DNA from 2 places in the Cupriavidus gilardii genome. Region 1 is predicted to be linked to the other one. Evidence: predicted binding sites of a transcription regulator. Region 1 holds the regulator's gene; the other holds the start of a gene.
The links. Region 1 encodes FNR, which switches genes on or off when oxygen is low (the NO sensors DNR and NnrR bind a similar motif). Its sites were predicted from a motif close to TTGATNNNNATCAA; they were not measured.
Positions count from the first base shown of each region.

Region 2: the regulator FNR is predicted to act here: its motif matches at 2,799-2,812, upstream of FOB47_RS14675 (fatty acid desaturase).

Region 1 covers NZ_CP054626.1:1,865,376-1,869,862, reverse strand. The annotation lists gene ccoG (cytochrome c oxidase accessory protein CcoG) at 1-986, shown strand, start outside; gene FOB47_RS18690 (FixH family protein) at 999-1,250, shown strand; gene FOB47_RS18685 (hypothetical protein) at 1,247-1,516, shown strand; gene fnr (fumarate/nitrate reduction transcriptional regulator Fnr) at 1,578-2,225, opposite strand; gene FOB47_RS18675 (sulfite exporter TauE/SafE family protein) at 2,407-3,180, shown strand; gene scpB (SMC-Scp complex subunit ScpB) at 3,768-4,487, shown strand, end outside.
Region 2 covers NZ_CP054626.1:979,132-983,618, reverse strand. The annotation lists gene xdhC (xanthine dehydrogenase accessory protein XdhC) at 1-167, shown strand, start outside; gene FOB47_RS14685 (adenosine deaminase) at 227-1,282, shown strand; gene guaD (guanine deaminase) at 1,352-2,668, shown strand; gene FOB47_RS14675 (fatty acid desaturase) at 2,873-3,994, shown strand; yybP-ykoY riboswitch at 4,063-4,238, shown strand; gene FOB47_RS14670 (TMEM165/GDT1 family protein) at 4,295-4,487, shown strand, end outside.

The DNA of each region.
Region 1 (4,487 bases):
ATCTGCTGTGGATCGCGATCGCCCTGTGGACCGGCTTTACCTTCGTCGGCTATTTCTCGCCGATCGATGCGCTGGGCCGGGCGGTGCTGAACCTGTCCACCGGGCCGTGGGAAACGTTCTGGATCGGCTTCTACGCGTTCGCCACCTGGGGCAATGCCGGCTTCATGCGCGAGCAGGTCTGCAAGTACATGTGCCCGTATGCGCGGTTCCAGAGCGTGATGGTCGACAAGGACACCTATGTGGTCACCTACGACACGCGGCGCGGCGAGCCGCGCGGCTCGCGCTCGCGCAAGGCCGACCCGCGCGCGCTCGGCATCGGCGACTGCGTGGACTGCAGCATCTGCGTGCAGGTCTGCCCGACCGGCATCGACATCCGCGACGGGCTGCAGTACGAGTGCATCGGCTGCGGGGCCTGCATCGATGCCTGCAATCAGGTCATGGACAAGATGCGTTATCCGCGCGGGCTGATTCGCTACACCTCCGAGAACGCGATGCGGCGCGCGCTGTCCGCGGCCAATGCGCGCCGCCGCGTGGTCCGCCCGCGCATCGTGTTGTATGCGGTGCTGTGGCTGGCGCTGGCCGGCGGCTTCGTCTGGTCGGTGGCCGTGCGCACGCCGCTGAAGGTGGACATCATCCGCGACCGGCAGGCGCTGGCGCGCGAAGTCGACGGGCGCTGGATCGAAAACGTCTACCGGCTGCAGCTGATCAATACCACCGAGGGCGAGATGGATGTCGCCATCGCGGCGGAAAGCCCCGGTCTGCCGGGCCTGTCCGTCGAATACGAGCGCGGTGCCGGCCACCTCGCGCCCACATCGAACCGGCTGCTGCCGCTGCGGCTGCGCGTGCCGCTGGAGCAGGCCGCGTCGGGCACCCATGTGGTCGATATCGTGGTCAGCGGCTCGCCCGCAGAGTCCGGGGCCGGGCTTGCAGCCGACCGTGTGCAAGTGCGGCAGTCCACCCGCTTTTTCGTTCCCGACCAACCGTAACGAGGCATCGACATGTCCCAATGCAAACCATGGTGGAAGGAGCCGTGGCCGTGGCTGCTGATCAGTGGCCCGGCGCTGGCGATGATCGGCTGTGCGGTGACGATCTGGGTCGCGATGCAGCACGCGGACCGGCCGATCGTCGACGGCGTGGTGCGTCAGGGGCTGCTGGTCCGGCAGGCGGCGACGCCGGCGGCGGTGGCGGCTTCGGCTGCCACGCAGGACTCGCGCGACGCGGTCGATCCCCGATCGGTGGCACGGCCATGAAGGCGCGCTGGCTGATCTGGGTGCTGTGGCCCGCCTTCGTCGGCGCGGCCATGGCCTTCGTGCTGGTGTTCTCGCTGATCGATCCGCGCGATCTGCGGATCTTCGGCCGGCCACTCGAGCTGTCGCACGGCGCGGTCTATACGCTCGGCTTCGGCCTGGCGTGGGCGGTGTGCGCGCTGTCCAGCGCACTGACGGTGTGCATGCTGCCGGCGTCGATGCTGGCGCCGATGTCGTCGCCGATGTCGGCGGCCGACGAACTGGAGTAGCGCGGTGGCAATGCGGGGAACGGCTGCCGCGGGCGCCACCGCGGCCACCGCCGGGCCGGGATCAGCAGGCGGTCTTGCCCAGCAGCTGACGGATGCCGTCCATGTCGACCAGCTTCACATGGCGCTGGCGGATCTGGATCAGGCCCGCTTCGGCGAAGCGCGAGAACAGCCGGCTGACGGTCTCGAGCTTCAGGCCCAGATAGCTGCCGATTTCCTCGCGGCTCATCCGCAGCACGAACTCGGACGGCGAATAGCCGCGTGCCGACAGGCGTTCGGACAGGCTGATCAGAAAGCCGGCGAGCCGCTCCTCGGCGCGCATCGAGCCCAGCGTGATCAGCATCATCTGGTCCTGCGTGATTTCGCGGCTCATCAGCCGCATGAACTGGTGCTGCAGCGAAGGCAGCGAGGCCGACAGCGTCTGGATCTCGTTGTAGCGGACCACGCAGACCTCGGTGTCTTCGAGCGCGGTCGCGTCCGACGCATGCCGCATCTCGGTCAGTCCATCGAAACCGACCACTTCGCCGGGCAGGTGAAAGCCCGTGATCTGCGCGCGGCCGTCTTCCATCGTCACGTGCGTCTTCAGCGTGCCGAAGCGGATCGCATAGACCGCGTCCAGTGGATCGCCGAGGCGATACAGCGATTCGCCCTTGCGCACGCGCACGCGCTCCTGCACCAGCGTGTCCATCTTTTCGACGTCCTGCGCCGACATGCCGACCGGCAGGCACAGCTGTCCCAGCGAGCAGGTGGAGCAGCGGGTCGATTGGTCGTTCAGGGGAATGGCGTTCAGCAATTGGAATCCGCGCGAAGGGAGGGAGTTGCCATCGGCATGGCGATGGACGTGAAGCGTCCGGGCATTCTACCGTGCGGCATCCCGTCGAGGGGAGCGTGAGATGGCGATCGGCGTACTGGCAAGCGTGTTTCTGCTGGCACTGTTGGGCGGCGTCCACTGTGCGGCGATGTGCGGCGGCATTGCGCTGGTACTCGAGGGCAACGATGCGAGGCAAGCCGCGCCGGTGGCGCTGTACCGCAGCCGCGCGGCGTGGGTCCGCGAACTGCTGGTCCTGCATGCCGGCCGCCTGAGCGCCTATGCGGTGCTCGGCGCCTTGCTCGGCGCGGCCGGCGCGGCCGCGTGGAAGGTGCAGTATCTGCCGGTGCAGCGCGCGCTGTTCGCGGCCGGCAGCGCGAGCCTGCTGCTGGCCGGGCTGTGGGCGTTGGGCGGCGCGCGGCTGGCCGGACGCGTTCCCGGCGTCGAGGCCCTGGCACGGCGGCTTGCGGCAAGCTGGGCGCGCTGGGGCGGAAGAACCATCGCACGCAAGGAAGCCGGCGCGGCCCCGCGCGGCGCCCGGCGCCTGCTGCGCCGCTACGCCGCCGGACTGGCCTGGGGGCTGGTGCCGTGCGGCATGGTCTACGCCGCGCTCGCGCTGGCCTTGCTGGCGGGCAGCGCCGCGTCGGGCGCGCTGGTGATGCTGGCCTTCGGCCTGGGCACGCTGCCCAATCTGCTGATGCTGTCCAGCCTGTCGGCCGGCTTGCGCGTGCTGGCGCGCCGGCCGTGGGTCCGCCGCGGCATCGGCGCGGCGGTCGCACTGTTCGGTGCGGCCGGTCTCGCGCGGGCCGCGATGCTGCCCGAAACGCTGGCCGCGCACGGCTTCTGCCTGACCTTGTGACGGCGGGCCGCCGCGCGGCTGCCAAGCCCGCGGTTGCAGGCCGGCGCGGGAATGCCATACAATCGCGGGAAGCCACCGCGACCGGGCCGCTTTCGCGCAGGTGTCGTGGTCGCCCGGTCGCGCTTGATCCAGGCGTCTGTCAAGGCACTCATGGGTATCCATACCCATCTCCCTCCCCGCACTGTCCGGCTAGAACATCCGATGTCGACATCGGCCAAGAATACCGGCCAGCGGCGTGGCAGCGAGGGGCCCGACAGGCTGCACGCCAGGCCATGACCAAGTTGTCTCGCATTCCGGACGGTCGCGGCTGTCCGGGCGTGTCGGCCGCAACAGGGGAGACGGCGCGACACGCTGGTCCTTCCGCCGACCGATATCGGGAGACGGGCGGACGATCTTCTGCCGGAACGGACCGGCAATCGATGCACCGATGAGAAGCGCGCGGACCCGATGCGGCAAGCATCCCGGTCGGCTGCGCGATGAATGGCGGCAGGCGTCCCTGAAGCGGAACGCGCGCCGCTGAATCGACCAATCTCCAGCGCGTCCGGGTGTCACGGACGCAGATGCAAAGACAGGCCGCACACCACAACATGAATACCCAAGAGGCGAAAATCGTCCTCGAGACGGCGCTGATCTGCGCGCAGGAGCCGCTGCGCGTCGCCGATCTGCGCCGCTTGTTCGCCGACGACGTCGGCGCCGACACGATCCGTGTTCTGCTGGAGGAGCTGCGCAAGGACTGGGAGCCGCGCGGGGTCGAACTGGTGGCGCTGGCGAGCGGCTGGCGCTTCCAGAGCCGTCCGGCGATGCGCGAATACCTGGACCGGCTCAATCCCGAGAAGCCGCCCAAATATTCGCGCGCGGTGATGGAAACGCTGGCCATCATCGCCTATCGCCAGCCGGTCACACGCGGCGATATCGAGGAAATCCGCGGCGTCACGGTCAGCACCGAGGTCATCAAGAAGCTCGAGGATCGCAGCTGGATCGAGGTGATCGGCCATCGCGACGTGCCCGGCAAGCCGGCGCTGTACGCGACCACCAAGACGTTCCTCGACGACCTCGGGCTGCGTACGCTGGATGAATTGCCGCCGCTGGAGGATCCGCAGGCGCAGGTCCAGGAAGCGCTGCTGAATCAGGGCGCGATCGACTTCGACGAGGTCGCCACGGCGGCCGGCGCCGATGAGGAAACCTTCGCCGCGGCGCCGGAAGGGGTGGCACAGGCGGATGGCGTCGATGCTGCCGCGGCCGCTGCGGTAGATGAGGTCGATGTTGCGGAACAGGCAGACGAGATGCCGCCGCAGGCCGATACCGAC
Region 2 (4,487 bases), 890 kb from region 1:
GCGTCGCGGGCATCACCGACAAGGCTCCGGCTATGATTGCAGTTGCCATCGTCGCCCAGCTGCTGCAAGTGCGCGATCAGCGCCTGGCGGCGCTGCGCGCCGGCGCACCGGCAACGCAGCGCGACGGCGGGCAGCCGGGCGGCAGCGAAAGCCCCGCCCACCGGTAACCGCGCCGGCACACTGTTCGAACACGGACAGCATGCCGGCACAGAAAAAAGGATTCCCCATGACGCTCGACGCCGCGCTCGCGGACCGCATCCGCCGCACTCCCAAGGCCGAACTGCATGTGCACATCGAAGGGACGCTCGAACCCGAGCTGATCTTCCGGCTCGCGCAGCGCAACCAGGTCAAGCTGCCCTACCCCAGCGTCGAGGCGCTGCGCGCCGCCTATGCGTTTACCGATCTGCAATCGTTCCTCGACATCTACTATGCGGGCGCCAGCGTGCTGCTGACCGAGGAGGACTTCTTCGACATGACGATGGCGTACGTCGAGCGCGCGGTCGCCGACAACGTGCGTCACGCGGAAATCTTCTTCGATCCGCAGACGCATACCGCGCGCGGCGTGGACATCGAGATCGTGATCGACGGCATCGCCGATGCCCTGGCTCAGGCCCGCACGCAGTACGACTTCTCCAGCAGCATGATCCTCTGCTTCCTGCGGCATCTGTCGGAGGAAGACGCGTTCGCCACGCTCGAGGCCGCGCTGCCCTATCGCGACCGCTTCATCGGCGTCGGTCTCGACTCGTCGGAGCGCGGCAATCCGCCCGAGAAGTTCGCGCGGGTGTTTGCCCGTGCGAAAGAGCTGGGCCTGCATCGCGTCGCTCATGCCGGCGAGGAAGGGCCGGCCGACTATGTCCGCGACGCGCTCGACATCCTGCACGTCGAGCGCATCGACCACGGCGTGCGCGCGATCGACGATCCGGCACTGGTCGAGCGGCTGGCGCGCGAACGCATCGCGCTGACCGTGTGCCCGCTGTCGAACCAGAAGCTCAAGGTCTATCCCGACCTGCGCGACCACTCGCTGAAGAAGCTGCTCGACGCCGGCGTCGCGGTGACGATCCACTCGGACGACCCGGCCTATTTCGGCGGCTATATGAACGCCAACTGGGAGGCCACCTTCGACGCGCTGCCGCTCGATGCCGCCGACGCGCACCGGCTTGCCCGCAACAGTTTCGAGGCCAGCTTCCTGCCGCCGGCGCTGAAGGCCGAATACCTGACCGAGGTCGACCGCTTCTGGCAGGCGGCCAGCCCCACGAAGCCGGCAAGCGCGGCGACGGCTTGATGCCGTTGCCGCCCTGACCGGCGCAACATCGGCCGGCGCCCCCCGCCGGCCTTTCCCAACCCCACGACCATGAACCAGACCACCAGCCCCTCTTCCCCTACCGGTACCCTTCGCGCCATCCGTGGCCGCGTGCTGCATTTCCTGCGCGACCCGCAATTCCATGATGACGCGTATCAGTATTGGGAAGACGGTGTGCTGCTGGTCGACGACGGCCGCATCGTGGCCGCGGGCCCCTATGCCGAGCTGGCGCCATCGGTCGCCCCGGGCACCGAGGTGATCGACCATCGCGGCAAGCTGATCGTGCCGGGCTTTATCGATACGCACGTGCACTATCCGCAGACCGACATGATCGCGTCGCCGTCGCCGGGCCTGCTGCACTGGCTCGACACCTATACCTTCCCCGAGGAGCGCCGCTTCGCCGAGCCCGAGTACGCGGCCGGCGTGGCCGCCTTCTTCGCCGACGAGCTGCTGCGCAACGGCACCACCAGCGCGCTGGTCTGGAGCACCGTCCATGCCGCCTCGGCCGACGCGCTGTTCGCCGAGAGCCATCGCCGCAATCTGCGGCTGGCGACCGGCAAGGTGCTGATGGACCGCCACTGCCCCGACTTCCTGCGCGACACCGCCGAGTCCGGCGCGCGCGAATCTGCCGATCTGCTGTCGCGCTGGCATGGCAAGGGACGCCTGTCCTATGCGATCACGCCGCGCTTCGCGCCGACCTCGACCGAGGCCCAGCTGGCGGCCTGCGGCGAGCTGGCGCGCGCCTACCCCGATGCGCTGATCCAGACTCACGTGGCGGAGAACCGCGACGAGGTCAAATGGGTCGCCGAGCTGTTCCCGCAGGCGCGCAGCTATCTGGACGTCTACGATCGATACGGGCTGCTGCGGCCGGGGGCGTTCTACGGCCATGCGATCCACCTCGACGACGACGATCGCCGCCGGCTCGCCGATACCGGCGCCGCCGTGGCGCACTGCCCGACCTCGAACCTGTTCCTCGGCAGCGGCCTCTACGACTTCCACCAGTCGGACGCACATCGGCTCAATCTGACGCTGGCCACCGACGTCGGCGGCGGCACCTCGTTCTCGATGCTGCGCACGATGAACGCGGCGCACAAGGTCGCGCGGATGGGCGGCTACCATCTGACCGCGCTGCGGATGTTCTACCTGGCCACGCGCGCGCCGGCCGACGCGCTGGGCTGGGGCGACCGCGTCGGCAGCTTCGCGCCGGGCAACGAGGCCGACTTCATCGTGCTCGACCCGGAGGCCACGCCGCTGCTGGCACGCCGCAGCGCGCGCTCGGAAACGCTCGAAGAGCAGCTGTTCGCGTTCGCGATGCTGGGTGACGATCGGGTGATCGACAGCGTGTACGTGATGGGCGAGCGGGCCTGAACGGCCACGGTGTAGCCGGTACGGCGGTGCGTCTGAAGACACCGGGTCCCCGCCTTTGCGGGGACGACGACGATTCGCGAACATGCCCGTCGTCCCCGCGCACGCGACGACCCAGCGGCTTGCGCCTTGCTTGACCCCGGTCAAGGTCCTCGCCATCGATCTGCATTACGCTGGCCCGCGCCATTCGACAATGCCGATCCCGATATGACCACACCCGTTGCACCCGCCGATGCCGTTCCATCCGGCGTTCCACCCGAACCGCTGTCGCCCGACGCTGCGCTGCCACCCCGCAAGGTCATCCGCAGCTGGCTGATTCCGCTGTCCGACCGCAGCACGCCGCGCGCGCTGCTGCTGTTCGCGCTCGACGCGTCGCTGTTTGTCGCGGCCCTCGCCGCCCTGGTGATGGCATCGCACTGGCTCGCGAAGATTGCCCTCGGCGTACTGGCCGGCGTGCTGATCGCGCGCCTGTTCATCCTCGGCCACGATGCCTGCCACCAGAGCCTGACGCCGCGCCGCGGCCTGAACAAATGGCTGGGCCGGATCGCCTTCCTGCCGTCGCTGACGCCGTACAGCCTGTGGGAAGTCGGCCATAACGTCGTCCATCACGGCTACACCAACCTGAAGGGCTTCGATTTCGTCTGGGCCCCGTACTCGATGCAGGAATACGCGTCGCTGCCCTGGTGGCGGCGCGCGCTGGAGCGGCTGTACCGCAACGGCCTGGGCGCCGGGCTGTATTACCTGATCGAGATCTGGTGGCTGAAGCTGTTCTTCCCCAGCCGGCGGCAGATGGCGACACGCCGCCGGATCTTCCTGGCCGACTGCCTGCTGGTGGCCGCCTTCGCGGCGCTGTGGATCGGCACGCTGGTCTGGCTGGCCATGGCGACGCAGCAGTCGGTCGCGCTGCTGGTGGCCGCCGGTTTCGGCGTGCCCTTCCTGGTCTGGAATGCGACGGTCGGCTTCGTGCTGTATGTCCACCATACCCATGAAAGCGTGGCCTGGTACGACAGCAAGGCGATGTGGACGCGGGCCCAGCCCTTCGTCTCGACCACGGTCCATCTGCGCTTTCGCCATGGCGTCGGCACGCTGCTGCACCACATCATGGAACACACGGCCCACCACGTCGACATGAGCGTGCCGCTGTACCGGCTCAAGCGCGCGCAGGCGCTGCTGGAGCGCGCGCTGCCCGGCCGCATCGTGGTGCAGAACTTCTCGTGGCGCTGGTACTTCGATACCGCGCGCCGCTGCAAGCTGTACGACTTCCAGGCGCTGTGCTGGACCGATTTCCGCGGCCGCCGCACCACCGCGCCGTCGCCGGTGCCGGCGTAGCGAGCGCGGTCGGACGCAGCGGAGATCGGTGCCGGTATGGACGACCGCCTCGCAGACTGGCTATAATCGCGCTTCCCATTGGGGAGTAGCCGCCCTGCCGCTCGGCACCGAGCCATGCGACAGGGGCGTACGTCAACAGACTTGACCGCTTGCGGTTATGGCGTGCGCAGCTTCCGGAACGGTGCAATGCCTGTTCCAGGGCCTGGCGAGACCGATGACGTCGTTTTTCGGCTGGGCCGGGGAAAACGCACGTCATTGGCATCTCGCGATGCGTCCGGCCCGCTGCTCCGATAACAACGAATGGAATCCCTGCTCGTCTCGACCGGTATCGTCGCCCTCGCGGAAATGGGCGACAAGACCCAACTGCTGTCGCTGATTCTCGCTGCGCGCTACCGCAAGCCCATCCCCATCATCCTCGGCATCCTGATCGCGACGCTTGTCAACCATGGCCTGGCCGGCGCGCTCGGCGGCTGGATCACGCAAATGGTCGGCC